DNA from 4 places in the Serratia sp. JSRIV002 genome. Region 1 is predicted to be linked to each of the others. Evidence: predicted binding sites of a transcription regulator. Region 1 holds the regulator's gene; each other region holds the start of a gene.
The links. The regulator Fur, encoded in region 1, represses iron uptake genes when iron is present. The targets are predictions, from matches to a motif close to ATAATAATGAGAACNACTATCAA.

Region 1 (5,974 bases):
AACGAATCCGTTGCCGCGGCAAAGCCCGCCGCATCGAGGGTGTACAAGGTGGAAAGTACCAGCATAAAACGATTTACAGCTTTGCTCTGTTCGGCATATTCGTCCGACAGCAGCAGCTCGCGCACCGCACGCACGCGATCGCGCGGACGCTGTGCTGCAACAGCAGCCGCTGACGGCTCTGCCTGGCCACTGGCAACCACAGGGGCCGTGCGCACAGGCTGGCCTGCGGTAAACTTCAACATACGCCGTAAAATATCAGACGCACTTTCACCGATATGTTGCGTGTGGCTGGCAATATAGCGGTAAAGTTCTTCGTCGACTTCAATAGTTTTCATCTTTATCCAGTACGTTTTTTCTACTTATGAACCTGAAGCCAATTGGTGCATTCAAGCCATGGGATTATAAGGTTAAAAGCGCGGGCGCGAACACTACAATGTTCTCCCAAACGGCAAAAGCAGACTTTAGCCAATCGCCTTGGCCGCCAACCCCTCACCATACCATGAAATATCGGCAAAATTCTGCGAACCAACCAATAATCTCTCTGGTCATGTTAACCTAACTCATTATCTCAAGATCATGAACTTCACCATGAAATTACATTATCAATTACTGGCCGCAGAGGCTGCCACGCCAGCGAACCTACCGATCGTGCTGATCCACGGCCTGTTTGGCAATCTGGATAACCTGGGCGTACTGGCGCGCGACCTGAACCAACAGCATACGGTGATCAAGGTTGATCTGCGCAATCACGGGCTGTCACCACGCGCAGCGGAGATGACCTACCCGGCGATGGCGCAGGATCTGTTGACGTTGTTAGACGACTTGCAAATCGAGCGAGCCATCGTGATCGGCCACTCAATGGGCGGCAAAGCAGCAATGGCATTGACCGCGCTAGCCCCGGAGCGAATTGAACGGCTGGTGGCGATCGATATCGCCCCGGTGGATTACGACACTCGCCGCCATGACCAGATCTTTACCGCACTGCAGGCCGTCACCGATGCGGGTATCACCCAGCGTCAGCAGGCTGCACAGCTCATGCGAGCCACGCTGCATGAAGAAGGCGTGATCCAGTTTCTGCTGAAATCTTTCCATGCTGGCAGTTGGCGGTTCAACCTGCCGGTGCTGATCGAGCAATATGAGAACATTATCGGCTGGCAAGAGGTTCCACCCTGGCCGCACCCGACGCTGTTTATCCGTGGTGGCCTCTCGCCTTACGTGCAGGATAGCTACCGCGATGACATCGCCCGCCAGTTCCCGCAGGCACGCGCCTATGTGGTTGCAGGTTCCGGCCACTGGGTCCATGCGGAGAAGCCGGACGCTGTATTACGGGCAATCCACCGCTTTATTGACCAGCCCTGAGCCCAAGTGGCGAAAAAACGCGCTAGAGAGAATAGCTTAGCGCGTTTGTAGCTAAGTTAGGCATTGTCGTCGCTCCATCTGCTGGGGTAATATGGCGCGCTATAATTTTGCCACCCTGTCCAGGTGTGAAGCTGCGCTTGGCTGGGGGTGAATTTGGGTTAGGGTTTATTGGCCCGAATTGTGTAAATCGAACCGTCTGGAAGCGTAAACCGCTTTTTGATGCAAACTCCCTTGCAGTAGCGCAACAATGGCAAAAGAACAAACGGATCGCACGACGCTGGATCTGTTCGCAGATGAACGCCGTCCAGGGCGCCCGAAAACCAACCCGCTTTCCCGTGATGAACAGCTTAGAATTAATAAGCGTAATCAGCTACGACGGGACAAAGTGCGTGGATTACGGCGTGTAGAGCTGAAAATCAACGCAGACGCGGTAGATGCTCTCAACAAACTGGCCGACCAGCGCAATATCAGCCGCAGCGAATTGATCGAACAAATGCTGTTGGCCCAACTGGCAGAAGAACAGCCAGAACACTGATCTCTGCCGCCGCACGCGCGGCACGGCGTTAAGGATGACGCCAGATCGGTTCCACCTCCGCAGAGGCATCGCATAAACGCGATAAAACCTCAGGGCAAATTTCTGGCATGATACGCATTTACGGCTGAGCAAGCCTGCCCTTGGCAGCGCCTCAGGCCGCGTTTACGCAACACATTCATTTGAATTAAAAGGTTATCTTTACTATGGCTCATGTAGGCATTTTCTTTGGCAGCGACACTGGCAATACCGAAAACATTGCCAAGATGATCCAAAAGACGCTTCAGCAAAAATTCGGCAACGACGTGGCAGAAATCCACGACATCGCCAAAAGCAGCAAAGAAGATCTGGCAGCGTTTGATATCCTGCTGCTCGGTATCCCAACCTGGTACTATGGCGAAGCCCAGTGCGACTGGGATGATTTCTTCCCGACGCTGGAAGACATCGACTTTAACGGCAAGCTGGTGGCGCTGTTTGGCTGTGGCGATCAGGAAGACTACGCGGAATATTTCTGCGATGCGATGGGCACCATCCGCGACATCATTGAACCACGCGGTGCGGCCATCGTCGGCCACTGGCCAACCAAAGGCTACCATTTTGAAGCCTCCAAGGGTCTGGCTGATGATGATCACTTTGTCGGGCTGGCCATTGACGAAGATCGTCAACCTGAGCTGACCAACGAACGTGTAGACGCCTGGGTCAAGCAAATCAGTGAAGAGCTGAGCCTGGCCGAGATCGTCGGCTAAACCTCTGCCTCGGCGGATACGTAGCACATAGTAAGGGCGCCGTAGAGCGCGCCCTTCTGTTATCGGCATCACGGATTAGAGCAATAGAAGCTACAAGTTTGTAACTTCCTACCTCGCCACGGTAGACTGAGATATCGGTTTATCCCATCCATCAAAGCTTTGCATGATTACCCTGTAAACGTGCAAAGATAGGTTTGTTAACAACCGGCGGTTTCTATTTGCAGCAACCGGTTCTATAATGAGACGCAATTAACGCTTTGTGCCAACCGATGCCATAGGCGAGAACGCCTCAACTTGATTAGCATAGTAACAGGACTGAATCCGCATGACTGATAACAACTCCGCATTGAAGAAGGCTGGCTTAAAAGTCACTCTTCCGCGACTCAAAATCCTGGAAGTCTTGCAGGATCCGGCATGCCATCACGTCAGTGCGGAAGATCTGTACAAAAAACTGATAGATATGGGTGAAGAAATTGGCCTGGCCACGGTATACCGTGTGCTGAACCAGTTTGACGACGCAGGTATTGTGACCCGCCACAATTTTGAAGGTGGCAAGTCGGTTTTCGAACTGACTCAGCAGCACCACCACGATCACCTGATTTGCCTGGACTGCGGCAAAGTGATCGAGTTCAGCGACGAATCCATCGAAGTGCGTCAGCGCGATATCGCCAAGCAACACGGTATCAAGCTCACCAACCACAGCCTGTACCTGTACGGCCACTGTGAAACCGGTGATTGCCGCGAGAACGAAACGCTGCACAACAAGAACTGATCCTGGCCCGCCAGAACGCGAAAACCGCCTACACGGCGGTTTTTTTATGCCTAAATGACAGATAAAAAAATCCCCGGACAGGCCCGGGGAAAAATATCCACTCAATTATCACAATTGCAGTTTTCTCTCACCTCGCACTATCTCAGCCCACCTACCGACACGTAGGCGGGCGGAGTTCTCACTTACGCTTTTACTGGCTCGGCACGGCTGAAGCGTTTGCCATCCGGGCTAATCGCGCGGATTTGCACATCTCCCGCTACCGCAGGGCGCGCTTTATCGTCATAACGCTGCCACTGTTTGCCGCCGTCGGTGGAATATTCAATTCCCAGGCCAGGCAGAGCAATATTCGCCTCCAACTTGCCACCGATGATGCGTGCACCAGGGACCGGCAGGCGATAACTCACCCCCGCTTTATCCATCTTGGCCAGCTCACGTTGGCCAATCAGGTTGGCAAAGCGCAGCCAGTCCTGATCCAGGGTTTTGGTATCGACCTGATGGGTTTCGCCACCTTTGTACTCACGGCCAGCTTTGTAATCCTGTTCCCAGCTTGCACGGTGCCATGCACGTTCTGCAAGCGACACGGCACGTGGGTAAATCATGTATTCCATCTGCTGGTCGGTACGTACCACTTCGCTCCACAGCTGGGCGGAAAGACCGTATGCGCCCGGCCATGGTTTATCGCTCTTGGCGGTGAAGTGGTTACCGTCACGGTCCACCGAAGTTTCGGCGTTCTGCGGCAGGTTATTCGGTGCAAAGCTGAAGATCTTCTGCTCGTCGCTGAAACGGGTGCCCCAATAGTAACCGTGCTCGTCCGGGCTGACTTCATACGGGAAGTCCATGTAGACGTAGTCCGGGTTAGAGATCACCACGTCATAACCCTTGTTCGCCCAGTCGTTAGCCGAGTCGAAACCACCCCAGTACAGGGTATCCCAGAAGTTCACCGCCACATGGTTGGTCGCGAAGGCCTTCGAGTCTTTGGCATCTTTCAGGCCGTCCTGCCACGCCTGCATTCTGTCAATGCCGTGTGCTTTCACCAACTGGCTGACTTCCAGACCGAAGTAGCTTGGCAAGTGTTCCATATCTTCCACTTTGCCGTCTTTGATGATGGCCTGGCAAACCTGCGACTTGGCCCACGGCTTGTCTTCTTTGCTCAGATCGAGGATGCCCTTGCCCGCTTCCGGGTTTTTCACGTCGGTATAGCCAGCGCCCAGACGGATGTTCTTCGCTTCGTCCCCACCAAAGTGCCAGGTTTTCAGCGGCTGACCGGCCTCTTTGTGCATCTGGGCCACTTCACCAATCACTTTGTCCACGAAGTTTTTGGACGAATCCAGGCATGGGTTCAGGTAGCTCTGGCGGTTGAAGTATTGCACCGAGGTGGTGTTGGAGGTATCGGTCGGATCCACCAGGCGGAACTCGTTGGCTTCTTTCTCTTTCCCTTCGGCAAGCAGTTTCTTGTAGCGAGCTTCCATGGAAATAATCGCCGCACGGGCGTGCGCCGGCATGTCGATCTCAGGGATCACTTCAATCTGGCGTGCCTGAGCATATTTAACGATGTCGATATAGTCCTGACGGGAGAAGAAGCCACCGTGCGGTGCCGGGCCAGAGCCATATTGTGGCATCAGGCAGGTGGTCTCGCTCAGGTCATGACAACGCTGGCCTCCCACTTCGGTCAACTCAGGCAGGCCAGGGATCTCAATGCGCCAACCTTCGTCATCGGTCAGGTGGAAGTGGAATTTGTTCAGCTTGTAGGCTGCCATTTGATCCAGCAGGCGTAATACGGCGTCTTTTTGGTGGAAGTTACGCGCCACGTCCAGGAAGATGCCGCGGTATTGGAAGCGCGGTGCATCTTTGGCATCCAGCGTCGCGATCTTCTTGCTGCCATCCGAAGGGATTAACGACAGGATGGATTGCAGACCATAGAACACCCCAGTCTGATCGAAACCGACGATCTCGGCACCTTTCTCGCCGATCTTCAGCTGGTAGGCACCAGGCACGGCCTGATCGCCTTTGAATGCCGCTGGCTTGATATCCGTCTTGATTGGATAACCGTTCGCCTGGCTCTCAATGCCCAGCAGTGCAAAACGCTCGGCTGCGGCATCTGCCGCTGGCTTGGTCAAGGCGCTCAGTTCCAGCGCCACGCCTTTGCTCAGGTCAATATCCTTAGCATGGACTTTAACTTCCATCGGGGTTGGGATGATTTGCCCACGCAGCGATGCCATCGGCAACACTTTCAGATCCTGGTTCTTGGTGAAGCGGCTTTCCGGCACCATCAGAATGTTGTTGTCATCCTTGGTACGCTTCCACTGGTCGCCGGTGAACGGGGCAACAAACTGGTGAACATCTTCCGTATCGGTATTCGACAGGATCTTCGGCTGAGCATCGCCGGAAGTGGCATACCAGCGCGGCAGGAAGTCGGTGCGGAACAGCTGCCAGTATTCAGCGATAATCGGGATTTCCACCGCCTGATTGGCCGGGAAGCTGGTGAATTTGTCCGTCGGTTCCAGCTTATACAGATCGCCGGTGATGTGGGTGATTTTGAACTGGTCGTTATCGACCTTCAGCGTC
Region 2 (5,974 bases), 2.5 Mb from region 1:
TTGCTCTTGGGGTTGAAGGTGATGCTGTGGTTGAACAGCGCCTGTAGGCCAAAAGGGGCGACGAGCTGGATGCTGCCATCGGCCTGCAATCTGGCACCCACGGCGGTTTCGATTTCCGTCCAATAACTGATGGCGTCTTCGCTGTCGCGATAGGGGGCGCGGTGACTACGCAGGTGCATACGCGCCTGATTCTTAACCGACCAGGGTTGTGCTGACCACTCCAACAGGCGGGACTCCAGCATCTGGTCGCGCTCGGCATCGCTATGGCGCGCATCGAAATGGATCACATCGATATCGTTGAGCGGCGTGCTGGTTGTAAAACCATGCAGCCGGTCCCACACCAGATTACGCACAAAGCCTGCGCCAAGGCACCAATCGTTCAGCCCGAGCCGCCGGGCGGTGGCTAATATCTGCATACGTTCGCTGTCTTGGCGTAACCAATCAATAATTTGTTGCTGTGGATCCATCATTTCTCCTTTGTCAGCGTTACTCTAACCCGAAATGGGCAGCAGCGGGATCGGGATGAGTGTGGAAAACGGCAAAAAAAAAGCGCGGCATAAGCGCCGCGCTGAGATTGGCTCGGTAGCATACATTTAGAACTGGGTATTCAGGCTCATAAAGTAAGTCCGGCCCGGTTCGTTATAGGTTGCCGCCCCGGCTCCATAGATATTGACGGCCCCGGTGACTGGGTTACCCACGTTTTGCGAGTTACCGGAACGGAACTGGCGTTTGTCGAACAGGTTCTCGATCCCCGTTGTTACGCTGATATTTTTAGTCAACGCATAGGTGCCGCTCAGGCCAAAGATTGCGTAAGGGCTGACCTCACGAGTTTCCGGCCCGGTGGTTGGCTCCCCACGGTAGTTGTATTTCTTCGGCTTTTGACGGCCATACCAGGTCGCGGTGGTCTGCAAAGACAGATCCTGCGTGGCCTGCCAGCTCAGGGTAGAGTTGATGGTGAACTTGGGAATAATCGACAGGTAATCACCGGTGGTTTTATTCTCGTTCTCAATCATATAGGTGGCGTTATTATTCCAGGCTACCGTTTCGCTCACCGGCACGTTCAACGTACCTTCCAGACCCTGGATCACCGCTTTCGGCACGTTCTCCCAGCGATAGATATCGGTTTTACTGGTGTTAGAGGCCGTTGGCGAATAGCCCGCTTCGATCTTGTTGCGGTAATCGTTACGGAAGTAGGTGATACCTGCCAGCCAGCCTTCATGGTGGAATTCCAGCCCGATCTCTTTGTTGATGCTGTTCTCGGCCTTAAGATCGTCATTACCCATCAGATAGCAGCCGGTTCCCGTTGCGCTGGCAGCACAGCCCTGGCCTTTGCTGTAGAGAATGTAATCGCCGTTGCTCTGGAACAGGTTAGGTGCTTTGTAGGCGCGAGCGATACCCATTTTCAGGGTAAACAGATCGCCCAATTCCTGTGACAGGTTAAGCGACGGGCTCCAGTTGTTACCGGCCATGGAGTGATGATCGTAACGTAGGCCTGGAGTCAGCATTGTGGTATCGGTCAGCTCGATATTATCTTCGGCAAATAGCGAGAAGATATCCGCGGAGGAATACGGGCTGCGGTTGCTACTATCGGTACCTGGGATCGCTCCCCCGGTATTAGTGCCGGTTAGCGATTGGGTGGTCGAAGAAGGATCTTTCATCTTCTGCTGGTTCCACTCGGTACCCAGCGTGGCGGTTTGTGGCACCCACATATCGAACGGAATGCTGATTTCACTGTGGGCCAGGAAATCGTCCAGACGGGTGGTGTTGTAACTGTCGTTGGCGAAGATCCCTTCCAGGCCACCGGCCAACCCTTCGGCTAAACGAGTATTGCGCGTGCGCTCAAACTGGACGTAGTTGTTGGTGCTAACGCCACTATCCCATGCGCCACGATAATTGACCGCATAGGTTTCACGATACATACGGTTGGTTTCTTTACCGTAGTTGCTCTGCACCAGCGCATTGGTGTTGGTGTTCTGGGTATCCCCGGCGTACAGGTTACCCTGGCGGCCATAGGCATATTGGAAATCCAAGGTCTGCAGGTGGGCGAATTCCCAGCTCAGCAAGGCATCGATATTTTTGTCGATCACCCCTTCGCGACCGGCAGGTAAAGTATTGGCATAGGTGCCGGTACGCTCGGACTGATGCCCCTGGTTGATATCCCAGGCGTCGGCCTGCGTTTTGCTGTAGCCACCGAACAGACGGAAGCTCAACTGATCGCTTAACGGACCGGAAAGGCTGAAATCGGTACGCTTGGTGGCGCCTTCTTCCTTATGTTGCGGTACGTTGAAATAACCGTTCAGTGTACCGTGCAGGTCCTGGCCAGCTTTTTTGGTGATGATGTTGACCACGCCACCTGCCGCGCCGTTACCATAGCGGGCAGCCGCTGGGCCACGCAGCACCTCGATACGCTCGATCATCTCCGGCGGTACCCAGGCAGTATCGCCACGGGTATCACGCTCGCCGCGCCAGCCTTGGCGCACCGAGTTACGGCTGCTGGCCGGTTTGCCGTCGATCAGGATCAGGGTATTTTCTGGCCCCATGCCACGAATATCGAGTTGGCGGTTGTTGCCCCGCTGGCCGCTGGTGGAGTTACCGGTCAGGTTGACCCCTGGCATGGTACGGATCAGCTCATTGATATCACGGGCGGGAGGGCGTCTTTGGATTTCTTCGGCAGTGATGGTGGAAACGCCGGGAGCTTGAAGGTTTTGTTTGGCGGCGGTGACGACGATGACATCTTCAGAGGCGGATTCTTTTTTGCTTTTCTCAGCCAGCGCGGCGCTGTCTGAGGTGGTGGCCGTTTGCTCGGCATTGACCGTAACGGAAAATGCAGATGTGCCCAATCCTAACCCGATGAGTGTGGCTAAAGAATAACGAGATAACTTCCGATTCATTTTGAGGTTCCTACCTAACAACCCTTCCTGATGCGGCGCTGTGTGACAACCGGTAACGGAACGGTTTGTTGTAGTTTTATTGTGTAGTCGAAAATAGTAACGAAACCCAGAGGCCAGGCTGACTGGCAGCAAGATCCCGCTCAATAATTCGGCATCCATCCCTGTTGAAGAATGCCCGCTCTATTTCGAGCCTGTATACACTATTGCAAATGCAAATAATTATCAATAGTATTCCTTGTGCCGTTTGGCATTTGGGAACCGGTGAGTCGCACGGCGTGCCTTGCCAACAACACAATGAGTGGGCGTTTTGAAAACTGAACAACAACCAGCAAGCAGTACGTTATTGGCGAGCAAGCATGCAGGGAGCCACGGTTGGTGGCTGGATATCGCCCGGCGTGGTACCCCCTTGGTGGAACCGCAGGATAATGGGCGATGGAAGGTGACGTTCTTGTGGCGCGACCCTCAGGGTGGCGAACTGACCTCGGCTTATCAACGAGTCTGGATCCATATCAACTGCCTCACCGATCATCACCAAGCGTCGCCCCCGCAGAGCCTGCAACGGCTTGCGGGTTCGGACGTCTGGTATTGGCAAACCGAGCTGCAAGGCGACTGGCGCGGCAGCTACTGCTTTATCCCCTGCATGGAGGATCGTCCCTTCGAACCGCAGGGGGACAATTCTCACGCCAACATGCTTTCTATTCGCCACTGGTGGCACCAGGTGTTTGCCCACGCAACTCACGATCTGCTTAATCCTTACCGCGCCTGGCCTGGAGTCGGGGGGCACACGCTTTCCGGCTTGCATATGCCACAGGCTCCCCAACAACCGGCCTGGCGGGACTTTGACAACTATGCCGTGACCAGCGGCCGCTGTACGCCAGCACCGCCTGCCAAACTGCAACGGCATACCTGGCATAGCCAGCGATTGGGAACCTCCCGCCACGTCTGGATCTACTCCACCGGTGAAAGTAACCCGGCGGCGCGGCCATTGGCTATTTTGCTGGACGGCCAATTCTGGGCCAATCAGATGCCGGTCTGGGATCCGCTGATGCAACTGACGCGTACTGGCCAACTGCCGGAGGCGGTCTATCTGCTGATCGACGTGATTGACCAGCAACACCGCGCACGGGAACTGACCTGCAACGATGAGTTTTGGTTGGCCCTACAGGAAGAGTTATTACCGCAATTGGCCGACTGGGCTCCGCACAGCCGTGAGGCTGCCAACACCGTAGTTGCAGGGCAAAGCTTTGGTGGCTTGGGTTCGCTCTATGCTGGCCTGCGCTGGCCGGAATATTTTGGTGCCACCATCAGCCAATCGGGCTCGTTCTGGTGGCCACGCCGCGATATGTTGCAACTGCCCACCGTGCCCGAGGATGCCTGCTGGTTGATCCGCCAGGTAGAAGACGGGCAGTTGGGTGCGCGCGGCAAGCTGAAGGTATTTTTAGAGGCCGGGGCGCATGAAAAGCTGGTCCACCGGGTGAATGACCGTATGGCGGCCCTGTTAAGTGAAGCCGGGCATCAGGTGCAGTATCGGCTGGTGGAGGGCGGGCACGATGCGTTGTGCTGGCGCGGCGGTTTACTCGATGGTCTGCAAGCGCATTGGTCGGAGCTGGTCAACCGCCGTGCCGAATGGAAGCCGTCCGCCAACCCTCTTCATGCTTAAGGAGCAAGTAATGGAAACCTTAAACCCGTTCGATGACGAGCAGCAAATTTGCTACGTCCTGCGTAATGAAGAACTGCTTTACAGCCTGTGGCCGGATTTCAGCGCCATACCGGCCGGTTGGGTCAGCGTTTTTGGCCCGGCTTCCCGGGAGCACTGCGTCAACTGGCTAGAACAGAATTGGCAGGATATGCGGCCCGCATCACTGCGTAAGGCGTGATGGAGACGCAGCAAGAACCGACAACAGGAGCGAACGTCGTGTCAGAAACCTCTATTTTACCCACCGGGCAACAGGTTACCGTTGAGTTGCCATTGGTGGCGGCGCAGCCCGGTATTTGGGTTGCCGATCAAATTTCACCGTACGGCAATGCCTATGCGGTCGCCCATTATATCGAACTGAACGGCCCGCTGGATAAAGAGCACCTGTTACAGGCGATCTCACTGGGACTGGCCGAAGTGGACACCTTAAGGCTGCGTTTCGTTGAGCGTGACGGTGTGCCGATGCAGTATTACGACGCCACGATGCCGTTGGCTGCGCCGGAATGGGTTGATTTAAGCGACTCGGCGGATGCAGAGGCGGCGGCCCACGCGCTGATGCAGATCGACCTTGGTGCCGAATTACGGGTGAGCAGCGGCAAACCGCTGTATCGCCATATCCTGATGCGTCTGGCCGACGATCGCTGGTTCTGGTATCAGCGTTACCATCATCTGGTGGTCGATGGCTTCAGCTTTACCGCCATCGCTCGCCGTATCGCCAATATTTATACCCGCCTATATCAGCACGAGCAGCCAGAGCCGACGCCGTTCACGCCTTTTAGCGATGTGGTGGCGGAATATCAGCAATACCAGCAATCCCCAGGTTATCAGCGCGATGCCGATTTTTGGTTGAACAAGGCACGGCAGTTGCCCCCGCCAGCTACCCTATGCCCGCAACCGTTGGCCGGGCAGGCACCTTCGACGCGTATTCACCGCTTGGCACAGCGCTGTGCCGCGCAGGATCTTGCGCCACTGGTCAGTCTGGGCCAGCAACAGCAGCTCAGCGCAGCCGATATGGCGATGGCGCTGGTGGCCGTGTGGGTGGCTCGTCTGACAGGTCAAACCCGCTACAGCGCCGGGTTTATTTTTATGCGCCGCATGGGCTCGGCTGCGCTTTGTGCCACCGGGCCGGTGATTAACGTATTGCCGGTGGAGATGCACGTCGCGCCGCAGGCAACGCTGGCCGATATCGCCGCACAAATCAGCCGTGAACTGAAGTTTGCCCGCCGCCATCAGCGCTATGATGCTGAACAGGTACAGCGCGATCTGGGGCGTATTGGCGACAGCCAGCCGCTGTATGGCACCGTCTTCAACTTCAAGATGTTCGACTACCAGCTCGATTTTGCCGGTATCAAAGGGATCACCCACGACCTGGCCTCTGGCCCGGTGC
Region 3 (5,974 bases), 1.6 Mb from region 1:
GCTCGCTGGTGGTCGGTTTGAGCAGATGCCCCTCTTTATCGGCCAGGACCGCTGGTGTCACCGCGGAGCTGTAACTCATATACGGCGAGAAACCGCTGTCAAAGTGGTACAGCAAAGAGGCTCGGCCCGTAAAGTGGTCGTCAGTACGGGCATCGGTAGAATCGGTATTCAGCACGGTATTCTTGGTTTCCAAACGGTCAACGCGCCCGGAAAGATTGAGATACCAGTTATAGAGGCTGACTTCGTCCTGCAGATAGACGCCGGTCTGCTCATAACGCCGTTTAGAATCGGTATGGCTGAGAATAGTGATATCTGGCCCGCCGGAAACGCCGGTGAACGGGTTCAACGGCGTGGCCGAACCAGACTCTTCCCACTGGTTATTGGTAAAACGTTGATAATCCAGCCCCAGCATCACCTTGTGTTCCAACGCACCCGTCGCGAACTCCGCCGCCAGTTGGTTATCCACGGCATAAGCATCCAACGACGTATTGGAGCCGCTGTACCAACGGTTCAACTCGCTGCGGTCGGCGTTCCAGCCAATCTGGTAAACCTGCTCCAGCTCAACGTTGGAGTGGGTGTAGCTGGCGTTTTGACGGAATGACCAGACGTCGTTAAAACTATGCGAGAAGTCATAACTGTAGATTTGCTGCCAACGTTTAAACACATTGCGGCTGCTTTCCCCGTCAAAAAATCCCCGGCCCAGCTTGTCCCCACTGGTGGTATATATGCTGCCGTCTGACGGTACCGCGCTGTGGTAGCCACCGGAAGGATCTTTTTGCAGATTGGCCTGCAACAATAATGAGGTATTTTCATCCGGTTGCCACAGCAACGAAGGCGAAATCGCATAGCGCTCTTCACGCTGATAGTCATACATGGTGTCACTGGTGCGGGTAATGCCGGTCAAACGGTATGCCCACCGATCGCTCAGTGCCCCCGTCGAATCAAATGCACCGCCTTTGGTATTGTTGTTACCCGCCATCACATTGAGGTGGTTTTCACTGGCAAACTGCGGCCGTTTGCTGGTCATCGCCACCAACCCACCAGGGATGCTTTGCCCATACATCACGGAGGACGGGCCCTTAATCACGTCAATACGTTCCAGGAACCAAGGGTCGACCTGCAAAGCGTTATAACTGCCGCCGTCGCTAAGCAGTCGTAGGCCGTTCAGGAAGGTGTTATTGACGTCGCCACCGTGGAAACCGCGCAGAGCGATAGTATCGTAACGCGTCGCGCCACCAGAGAAGTTAGTGAATACGCCTGGGGTATATTTCAGCGCATCGTTAACCGTCAAAGCCCCTTGGTCGCTCATCTGTTGGCGTGTTACTACGGAGACGGATTGCGCAGTGAGTATCAGGGGCCGATCCGTTTTAGTGGCCCCCTGGCTGGTGCTGGCCTCATAGCCATGCGTTGCCGTTTCCGCCGTATCGGCGGGTTTTGCCGTTACCACGAGGGTATCTTCAGCAAATGAGGTCAGTGGCAGGAAAATCGCTAACGAGCAGTAAAGATAAGAACGACTGGCAGGAAAAAACGCAGGCATACCTGTATTCCCCATGGGATCTATTGAAATTGCACCGAAAACGAACCGCGCTGGCAACGCTGGCCAGTTTGGCGAACAGAAGTCACGGTGCTCAGATGTTGTTAGATAACAAATACTAATAACAATGATAATTATTATCTTTACCATCAATGAATTCAAGTTGCAAGACACTCTGGTGCTGGGCGTTTCAGGCGGGTTTATTGCCTTATGATTGGTACGTCATATTGATAAAAACCTTTTTCTCAGCAGGTTATGCTCCTGAGCCGTTTAGTTTTCATTTAGCTTTTAAATGCTATAAATCTGGATAACTCAAGGAGAGTGCATGACTCAAACAGCAAATCCCATCTCAGCCCCCTCCAGAAGACTGAAAGTGGTCTATGGCTGGTATGTTTATACAGTGTATGCGTTACTGGTCTTTAATCTCTATCTGGCGGTATACAACACTTGCGTTCGCCACCCCTTTGAATCACCGTTAATCTCCATGGCTCATAGCCTGTTTATCGCTTTTGTGCTCAGCCAGATCCTGAAGAAACGAAGAGGGTTCAGTTGGGTATTGCTGATTTACTTTATGTCCATGCGCCTGTATTACGCCAATATCTTGCACACTGAGTTCTCCGCCGCCAGCCTGAGCCTGGTTTGGGTCGTCATGACAATGTTACTGGCTGGTACCCTAACCGTTAGGCAATTCAACGCTAACCAGGTGCAACAGGAATGGTTGGCGCGCTTTGGATGGCGCCAATGGGCCGTGTTAATCGGGATAACGGCGATATTGACGCTATTAGTCACCCGCGACTATCTGGGGTGACGGATGACGGTGGGATGTGAGGTTCAGAGATATCCACCATGCGGCAGAGTTTACTTAAGTTTTGCGCGTTTTCGCAGATTTTATCGGTAACGTAAACGCCAAAATAGCCTAATACCAGCAGATAGCCGATCATACATAGAATAAAAATAAGTGTTCTCAACGCTAGCTACCAACTCTGCAACATGACTAAAGTCATCATACCGTGATCAGACCGTTTTCGCCTATTTCAAAGTCACTGGATATTCTGCCAGACTGTATGCAGTACCATCACGAACTTGTTCAGCCTGGAGACCCCATGAACCATTTGATGCTAGATATTGAAACGCTGGATATTACCCCGAGCGCGGTGATCCTGGTGGTTGCCGGGGTGTTTTTTAACCCCAAGACCGGTGAGTTAGGAGCAGAATTTGAAGCGGCAGTGAACAGCCAGCAGGAACAACCGGGTCGGACAATCAACCTGGATACCGTGGCCTGGTGGGCAAAACAGTCAGACGAAGCTCGTAAACTGGCCTTCGGGGGCAGCGAAAGTCTCAAGCGGGTCTTGACCAACCTGAGCCGTTTTATTCATATGCACAGCACCGATACGGTGAAAGTCTGGGGCAATGGCAAAGAGTTTGACTGCTCGATCCTGGAACATGCCTACCACCAGTTGGCAATGCCCTGCCCCTGGAAGTTCTGGGATACCCAAGACGCCCGCACTATCATTACGCTGGCAGAGTTGCATGGTTTCAACCCCAAGAAACAGCGTCCGTTTGAAGGCACACCACACCGGGCGCTGGATGATGCCAAACACCAGGCGCGCTACGTTGCAGATACCATTTCAGCGCTTTATTACCGCCAGCCCGCGGCAAAATGATCGCGCCAGGTCAAATCAAGCGCAAACGGTTTCCTGTCTGTCATCAATACGTTATCGCTTCCCATTTGCGGTTGGGATCTCTACTCTAGTTCTCTTTGTCATTCGGATGTGCCATTTTTGTTATGCAAAAATTTCTCTTTCTCCTGCTTAGCCTGGTGTTGCTCGGCCCTCTGGGAATCGATCTCTATCTGCCCACCATTCCTGCCATTGCCCTGGGCCTTAACAGCAGCGAAGCCTTGATCCAATCCACCATTTCGCTGTTTATTCTGGTGTTGGGTCTTGGCCAGGTGATCGCCGGTCCGCTGGTGGATAATTACGGTCGTAAGCCTGTGGCTATCGCCGGGATCCTGATTTATATGGTGGGCGCAGCCATGGCTGCGCTGGCGACAACGGCAGATATCTTTGTCGCTTCACGCCTGATGCAAGGCGTGGCCGTTTGCTGTACCGCCGTTGTAGCATTCAGTGGCGTGCGCGATCGGATGAATGGCGATGACGCCGCACGCGCTTTCGGTTTTCTCAACGGCACGCTGAATATCATTCCTGCACTGGCCCCGCTGCTCGGTGGTTTGTTGGCAGAAGCCTTCGGCTGGCGCGCCCCATTCTGGTTCCTGGTCGGTTATGCCGCGGTGGTATTATTGCTGGTCATCTTCTTCCTGCCGGAAACCCGCCCCGCTACTACCGTTGCCGTCAAAGGGCTGCCGGTACGCCAGTATCTGCGCATTCTTGGCGATCGCCGTTTTATCTCCTTTGCAGTGGTCAACGCCGGGGCGATGGGGATGGCGCTAACTTATGTTTCATTGGCACCTAACGTGCTGATGGGCACCGCCGGGCTATCACCGCTGCAGTTCTCTTTGGTATTTGGTGCCAACGGTTTCTGGATCATGCTGGTCAGCTTTGTCGCCAACCGCATCATTCACAAGATTGGCCGCCCTTTCTGCCTGGCGACCGGCGGCATACTGATGGGGTTAGGCTGTCTCGCTTTAGTGTTGGGGGTGGCACTACTGGGTGAAGCTGCACAAAGCCATTGGTTGGCTTATATCCTGCCCGTGGCCTGCGCCTGTGCCGGATTGGCTTTTGTCATGGGGCCGTCAACCAGCTATGCGTTGGAGCCTTACTCTAACGAAGCGGGCGTGGCTTCAGCACTGGTAGGTTTTATTCAGATGGCCGGAGGGGCCGCGCTGGGCCTGATCGCGATGGCGTTGCCGCTGCAGCCGAAACTGTCGCTGGCGTTGGTGATGTTGGTAGGTTGCCTGCTGGCGCTACACGCACGGCAGCGCAGCAAGCAAATCAAAGGGCAGTTGAAAAAAATCGGCTGAGCTTATTTCTCAATAACAATAGGCACCCGTGCCGCCAAGGCTGTCAGCAGCTCGTAACCCAAGGTTCCGGCTGCGGCAGCCACATCATCGACCGGCAGTTTCCTCCCCCACAGTTCGACATCAGTACCAATGGTTGCATGCGGGCACGGTGTCAGATCCACCGTCATCATATCCATGGAAACCGAACCTACCGTATGCGTCAGAACACCGTCCACCCAGACCGGAGTGCCGGTGGGCGCATGGCGAGGGTAGCCGTCCGCATAACCACAGGCCACGACGCCGATACGCTGCGCCCCACCAGCGGCATAACGCCAGCCATACCCCACCCGATCTCCCGCTTGCAACTGTTGGATGCCAATGATTTTGCTGCTCAGCGTCATCGCCGGTTGCAAACCGGTATCGGCGATGTCCTGCCAGTGGCCGCTGGGTGATGCGCCATAAAGTATAACCCCCGGCCTCACCCATTCCGCCTGCGTCTGCGGGTGCCACAAGGTGGCCGCCGAGTTGGCCAGACAACGCGGCAGATCAATCGCAGCAGTGGCGCGGTCAATTACGGCCATCTGTTCCGTTACGCCTTCAGGACCGTCGGCGGTGGCAAAGTGGCTCATTAGCGTTATCGAACCAATATTGTGCAACTCCTTTGCAGTTAACCAAGCACTGTGCAACCGCTCCGGGGCAAACCCTAGGCGGTTCATCCCACTGTTCAACTTGAGATAAACATCCAAAGGGGCCTGTAAACGCGCTTCGGCAATCGCCTGTAGTTGCCAGTCGCTGTTCACCGCCGTGGTTAACCGGTAACGATCGATCAGCATAAGGTCTGAGGGCTGGAAAAAGCCCTCCAGCAACAGAATCGGCCCCTGCCAGCCAGATTCGCGTAGTAACACTGCCTCGTTCAGATCGAGCAAGGCAAAACCATCGCTATTCTCGGCCAGGCTGCGCCAGACGTGCTGCAAACCATGGCCATAAGCGTTGGCCTTAACCACGGCCCAGATTTTAGCCGAGGGTGCAAAACGACGAACTACCTGCAGGTTATTGGTCAACGCGGCCAAATGCAGCGTAGCGGTAATCGGGCGAGGCATGGGCTCTCCTATCAGATTGGGTTTCAGCGTGCCGGGTGCACGTCATTCAATGGAACAACAGGCCCCTGCCGAAAGTCTGCGCGGTAACGCGCCACCGCCAGATCGTCTGAAGCAATGGCCGGGGTAACCCCAGAGATCAAGTCGGCAAGCAACTGGCCGGAGCCGCAGGCCATCGTCCAACCCAAGGTGCCATGGCCGGTATTTAAATAGAGATTTTTCAGCGAGGTGCGCCCCACAATCGGCGTGCCATCTGGCGTCATCGGGCGCAGCCCCGTCCAGAATGTGGCCTCTTCAACTCGCCCACCGTTCGGGTACAGATCGCGTACCACCATTTCCAGCGTTTCACGCCGCTTCTGCTCCAACTGGGTATTGAAGCCAACA
Region 4 (5,974 bases), 1.8 Mb from region 1:
TTGCTCTAGTGCTGAAATCAGACGCTGCTGATGATCGGCCAAACTTTCTTTGCCACAACAAGCACCGGCGCAACGCTTCAGTGCCGAGCGAAAACATGGGCGACCCCGGCTCAACGGTTCAAGTCCTAACAGCCCATAGCAGAGTTGATGTTGGTCGGCGATAGACTGCAACGCCTGTAATGCTGCTCGCCGGTTGGCGAACAGCCCAAACAATCCGGCGTGCCGGGCAAAATCAACCTCTTTGGCATAAACCACCGTGGGTTTATCATCACTGAGTTGCAGTGCACACAGCTGCTTGTTGCGGCGCAGGCGTTTATTGAACAGCGGCTGCTGCTGTTTGATCAGTTGCGCTTCCAATAACAAGGCCCCAACTTCACCCGCCGTTCTGATAAAAGTGATACGCCTCGCCTGGCGCAGCATGGCCGCTTCGTCCGGGGTGCGCAAATGTGAAAGCACCCGGCTGCGAAGGTTCACGCTCTTACCGATGTAGAGCGGCATGGTCTCGCTTTCACCGTGGAACAGGTACACCCCAGGTAAAGGGGGCAAGCCTTCCAGCCATTGGCGTAGGTGTTCCGGGTATTGGTAGATAGCTTCTGCTTCAAACTCAAGCCTTGGTGCGGCAGAACGTCTGGTCAATCGTACTCTCCATACTGATTTTTTATACAGTATAGCGGTGTTGGGTGGGGGTTTGAAGGGGATTGTGGTCAATACAGCATCAATGATCGTCCCCCTCACCCTAGCCCTCTCCCTTTACAGATCAGGGACAGTACGTGCTACATGTTAATACAGTTCCAGCCCGCAGCTGAGGACTAGCTCCCTCTCCCTTTGGAAACGTTCATGTTGCCTAAGATGTGTTCGGGGTGAGGGGTGGCGGTTTTCGCGATGCAGTTAAAAACCCTTATAAATCATAAAAATAAAAAAAGACCGAGTACGATTCCTATACTCGGTCTAGGGAAAGGGCTCTTGGGAGAGAGCCGTGCGCTAAAAGTTGGCATTTATGCAAGGTTTGTTCAACCGTGCATTCTAAGAATAGTCCAAGGTGCCAGTTTTGCCAGCCCAGCGCACACAAGTGATAGTTACAAACAGAAATTAATTACGTACATCTCGTCACCACCCGTAAACTTTTGCATAAGTATCGGGTGGTTAGCTGATTAGTCAGCACACAATTTTTCTGCTCTTTCGCGGAAAGGTTGCACGCTCATTTTCTGGCCGGGGTGGTTTGCGTCATCCAGCAGGATCACATCCAGCGATTGAGCACGCTGTTGCCCCGCTTTCACCTGTGCTTCTGCTGCTTCATTGAGCGGATACTGCATCAGGGTGCTGTTGTTGAGCACGAACAAGGCAGCCCCTTTGCGACATTGCAGCGTGACTTCCTCTTTGGTGAACGCCCACTGTTTGCCGTACTCCAGCTTAGTGACGTTAACCAGTTTATCTGCCGCCAGCGCGCTCGACGCCGTTGCCAGCAGCGCAATACCAAGAATTACAGATTTCATGTTTTTGGCCTTAAGTTGCGATTTAAATCGATTTTCCCGCAGTTTGGGGGCATCCGGCAAGCCGCATTGTCATACCGGTGCATAGGTTGCAAATAAACTCACCAACAGCAGCACCGCTGCGCCCAACACCACCTCAAGCCAACAGGCGATCACCAACCCGCGCTGTGCCAGATTGGGGGAGGTGCGCATTGCGGGGACGATAACGTAACGGTTTGCCAATGCCACCATCACCATCAATGCCACCAGCCCGGCTTTAACTAACAACAAGCGTTGATAGGCGGAATCGAGATCGACTGGCCAGCGGCCAAGGATGATCAGGCTGTTGATTATACCCGTGACGATCACCAGCACCACGGCAACATGGCCCCAGCGGGAGAAACGGATCAGGGTGGCGATAGCATCACTACGCCACTGCGGTTGTGGCAAGTAGCGCAGGCAAAACAACAACGGTAATAGGCTGCCGAACCAGTAGCCTGCCGCTAACAGGTGCAAGGCGTGGTTAACGCGGTGTACAATCCCCAATATGCCCGCATGCATCGCCGCATGGCCGATAAACGCCATGTTGATCAGTAGCAGTGCCGAGCACAGCGCTAGCGCTTGCCCCCGCTTTGCCGCAGGCAACAGCAAGGCTAACAAGGCCAGCAGGGAAAAACCCAGATGCCAGCGCCAGGCCTCACCAAAGGTGGTGCCCAACACCGCCCACCATATGCTCAATTGCCAGGTATCCGCCCAGCCATCGCCCATCAATCCGGCCTGAATGGCCAGCATCAGCAAGGCGGTTAATGCGGAGATCCAGGTCGAGGCGAGCAGCAGCGGGCGCAAATCGCGGGTGATTATCGGGGAGAGGCGCTGTGGCGACAGGACGGCGGTGAACAGGCTGACGCCAAACATCAGCATCACCGCCGTAAAGTGCACAAAGCGACACAGCACAAACAGGGTCGCCAGAGTCATAGCTTAGTTAACGGTAAAGCTGTACTGACCTTTGGTTTTATGACCGTCAACGGAAACCACGTGCCAGCTGACCTGGTATTTCCCCGCAGCCAGTTCACTTTCAATCGGTACGTTAATCTGGGTGTTGTTGCTTGGATCCAGATCCAGCTTGCCGGTTTTAACCACGGCGTTATCTGGGCCGGTCACTTTCACACCGCTGAAGTTAGGCTCAATGCCTTCAGAGAAATTCAGCGTCAGCACTTTTGGCGCAGAGCTGACGGTGGCGTCTGCCGCCGGAGTCTGTACTTTCAGGTGGGCATGCGCCAACGCCTGCTGAGAAGACAAGCCGACAAACAGTACAAAAATGGTGGAAAGCAGGCGATAGGATGAACGAATTTTAGCGATCACGGAGGAGTCCTTTATCAATTATGTAGGTGATAAGGGCCAAGACCGGTTACGCGGAGCGATGTTTCCGCAGCCTCAACCCTCCACTGTGATTGCGCCACGGGTAAACAGCAGAAGGAGTGGGTAACTCACTGTTATAACTCTCTACCTCCCGGTAGCGTATCGCGTTAAATCATAACGACGGTGAATCGGCAAGTCGAGCACATCACTGATATTTTGCGATCTGGCAGCACGTATCGCTATAGCAGTTCGATAAACGCAGGGCAAAAAAAACCGCGTACGGTGAAAAGTACGCGGTTTTCAGATTGATGACAAAAGCGGGTTATCAGGCCTGGCCGTTACCGCTTACTGCCTCAGCACCCATTCTCTTCAGATCTTTATCAATGAAGAACAGTGCCTTGCCGCTGTTGCCTACCAGCGCCAACTTGTCCAGAACGGATTTGAACAGCTTCTCTTCTTCGTGCTGTTCGGCAACGTACCATTGCAGGAAGTTGAAGGTTGAGTAGTCTTGTGTGGTCATAGCCACGTGCGCCAGCTCATTGATTTGACGAGTGATCAGTTGCTCATGCTCGTAAGTCTGCTGGAAAACGTCCGCCAGTGATTCAAACTCTACCGGGGGTGCAGAAATGCTGCCAATCAGTGGCAATGCCCCGGTATCACTGAGGTAATCGAACAGACGCTGCATATGCTGCATCTCTTCGCGTGAATGTTCTTTGAGGAATGCGGCAGCCCCTTCGAAGCCTTTATCACTGCACCAGGCGCTCATTTGCAAATACAAATTGGCGGAATAGAATTCCAGATTCAGTTGCTCATTCAGTTTCGTGGTCATTGCTTGCGTTAGCATGAGGATCCCTATTATTTTTGCAGGTCATAAACTTAATTGATCGCATTATGCCTTGATTAACACAAAATAAAAACACTTGATTTACATTCATTTATTTAAATGAATATTTGCACATAAAATCAATTAGTTATGAAAAGCACCAAATTTAACATTAAATTATTATGATAATCATTTTCATCTTTATATTTGCAGGAAGACGAATCATTCTTATTTAACAAAATAAACCAACGTCATTAGGCTTAAACATTATATCACCCTGCTTTTTGTAATGACTCTATACTCAGAGTCTGAAGATACAGGGATATGTAGGCTTGAGAAACTTGCCAAGCGCGGCACGGTAGATTACCTTCTGCGCTGAGTTGCCGTTACACACAAGAAGGAGGATCCCATGGGTTACAATCTGGCAGAACTTTCCAAAGACGAAATGGACAAGGTGAACGTTGATCTGGCCGCGTCTGGAGTGGCATTCAAGGAACGCTACAATATGCCGGTGATCCCTGAGATGGTGGAACGTGAGCAGCCAAAGCATCTGCAGGACTACTTCCGCGAGCGTGTGATGCACTATCGCGTCGAATCACACAAATTCTCTCGCCTGCCTTACGAGCCTAAAATGAAGTAATGACCCCTCACCCTAACCCTCTCCCTGTACAGACCGGGGACATGGTAGACAGGTGTTCAAGGACATGGTGAACACTTTTTAACATCCTTTACCCATGATGATCGACCTATTTCTCAGGTCGATCGTCCCCACTTTCGTGCTGTACCACCATACCTCGTAGTAGCCCTCTCTCTCACTTTCCTTCAGTCCGACATATTCACCGATAAAGGCCTTGCCCACTTTCAGACCCATCCCTTTCAGGCTCAGTTTTCCACTGACATCCACTTTCCTGACCAAAACCCCCTCGTCATACTCGGCTGCCGCCGGATTGCCATTGTACTGTCGCGATGAAGGCTGATAACGGGACGCCGGTACCGCCATTGACAGGGCTTCGTGTGGACGCTCCAGGTTGTAGGTATTTCGCCAGGCGTCGAACACCTCCTGCAACTGCGCGGCATGGGTAAACCACCGTCCCTGCAGGAGCTCTGCCTTCAGGCTGCGGTGGAAGCGCTCCAGCTTACCCTGAGTCTGAGGATGATAAGGCCGAGAGTGACCCACTCGGATACCCTGACGCATCAGCCACAGTTCCAGCGCGGTCCAACTGCCCGTCGTGTCGCCCCAGGGGGCCCCATTATCCATGGTCATTCTCTCCGGCAAGCCATAACGTTCGAACACCGCTATCAACTGAGACTGCACGGTGACACGTCGTTCGTCCGGGCAGTGCGCCAGACAGAGCGAGAAGCGCGAATGGTCATCCAGCAAGGTCAGCGGATGACAACGCCCTTCGGCGAAGGGGAAGTGGCCTTTAAAGTCCATCTGCCAGAGTCGGTTCGGTGCGTCATGTTCAAAGCGTCCGACGGTGGGCGTCGGTGACGGACCGCCCGGTAGCAGGTCATGGCGGCGCATGAGGTTATGCACGGTGCTGGCGGCCGGTAACGTATGCCCCTGCATCTCGAGCCACCGCTTGAGCTTGCGCGCGCCCCACATCGGATGGGTCAGGTGCGCAGCGCGGAGATGTTGGACAACGGTGTCAGAGGTTCTGCTGGGGGAATGGTGTGGCACTCGAGAACGTTCGTTCAGACCGGCCCTCCCATCAGACTGCCAGCGATGTAACCACTTGTATGCGGTAGCAGGCGCTATGCCGAACTGGCGGCATAGCGCACGGATATTAGCGCCTTCTTGCGAGGCGAAAAGCACAAACTCGGTACGTAATGACATGGCAGATCTCTCATCCCACGGCATAAGCAACTCCACTCAGAAGTACTCATACCTATGTTGTAAGTGTCTACCATGTCCCCGAACAAGTGTTCATGATGTCCCCGGTCTGTACACTCCCACAGGGAGAGGGAACCGATCGAGTGTGTTTAAAATTTCTCGCGACTCACCTTGGATCAGGAGGCGATCGATTTTGCTAAAGTTACCGATTTACCTCCAAATGGGGGACCGATCGAGTGTGTTTACAATTTCTCGCGACTCACCTTGGGTCAGGAGGCGATCGATTTTGCTAAAGTTACCGATTTACCTCCAATAACGTCTCCCTCTCCCAGTGGGAAAGGGTTGTGCAAAACGGTCGGTAGCCAGCAGAGGAGGCGACCGATTTGCTAAAGTTACCGATTTACCTCCAAATGAGCAGGGACTAACAGCTCCCTCTCCCTATGGGAGAGGGTTGGGGTGAGGGGCCAGCAAAACGGTCGGTAGCCAGCA

Region 2: fes (enterochelin esterase) is a predicted target of Fur. The motif match lies at 3,101-3,123, and genes of this name have one in related genera.
Region 3: KGP26_RS15720 (TonB-dependent siderophore receptor) is a predicted target of Fur. The motif match lies at 1,656-1,678, and genes of this name have one in related genera.
Region 4: ftnA (non-heme ferritin) is a predicted target of Fur. The motif match lies at 3,828-3,850, and genes of this name have one in related genera.

The regions. Positions count from the first base shown of each region.
Region 1 covers NZ_CP074143.1:1,719,510-1,725,483, reverse strand. Annotated here, with positions in the region: gene seqA (replication initiation negative regulator SeqA) at 1-335, opposite strand, end outside; gene ybfF (esterase) at 577-1,359, shown strand; gene ybfE (LexA regulated protein) at 1,607-1,894, shown strand; gene fldA (flavodoxin FldA) at 2,098-2,637, shown strand; gene fur (ferric iron uptake transcriptional regulator) at 2,963-3,409, shown strand; gene KGP26_RS07970 (beta-N-acetylhexosaminidase) at 3,592-5,974, opposite strand, start outside.
Region 2 covers NZ_CP074143.1:4,240,416-4,246,389, reverse strand. Annotated here, with positions in the region: gene KGP26_RS19995 (nucleotidyltransferase family protein) at 1-467, opposite strand, end outside; gene KGP26_RS19990 (TonB-dependent siderophore receptor) at 594-2,891, opposite strand; gene fes (enterochelin esterase) at 3,199-4,551, shown strand; gene KGP26_RS19980 (MbtH family NRPS accessory protein) at 4,562-4,768, shown strand; gene KGP26_RS19975 (enterobactin synthase subunit F) at 4,807-5,974, shown strand, end outside.
Region 3 covers NZ_CP074143.1:3,343,653-3,349,626, forward strand. Annotated here, with positions in the region: gene KGP26_RS15720 (TonB-dependent siderophore receptor) at 1-1,537, opposite strand, end outside; gene KGP26_RS15725 (hypothetical protein) at 1,860-2,342, shown strand; gene KGP26_RS15730 (3'-5' exonuclease) at 2,638-3,198, shown strand; gene KGP26_RS15735 (multidrug effflux MFS transporter) at 3,321-4,514, shown strand; gene dadX (catabolic alanine racemase DadX) at 4,517-5,593, opposite strand; gene KGP26_RS15745 (D-amino acid dehydrogenase) at 5,617-5,974, opposite strand, start outside.
Region 4 covers NZ_CP074143.1:3,511,862-3,517,835, forward strand. Annotated here, with positions in the region: gene cho (excinuclease Cho) at 1-636, opposite strand, end outside; gene KGP26_RS16500 (YebY family protein) at 1,152-1,493, opposite strand; gene copD (copper homeostasis membrane protein CopD) at 1,563-2,444, opposite strand; gene yobA (CopC domain-containing protein YobA) at 2,448-2,831, opposite strand; gene ftnA (non-heme ferritin) at 3,154-3,672, opposite strand; gene KGP26_RS16520 (DNA polymerase III subunit theta) at 4,061-4,291, shown strand; gene KGP26_RS16525 (IS481 family transposase) at 4,370-5,524, opposite strand; gene pip (prolyl aminopeptidase) at 5,907-5,974, opposite strand, start outside.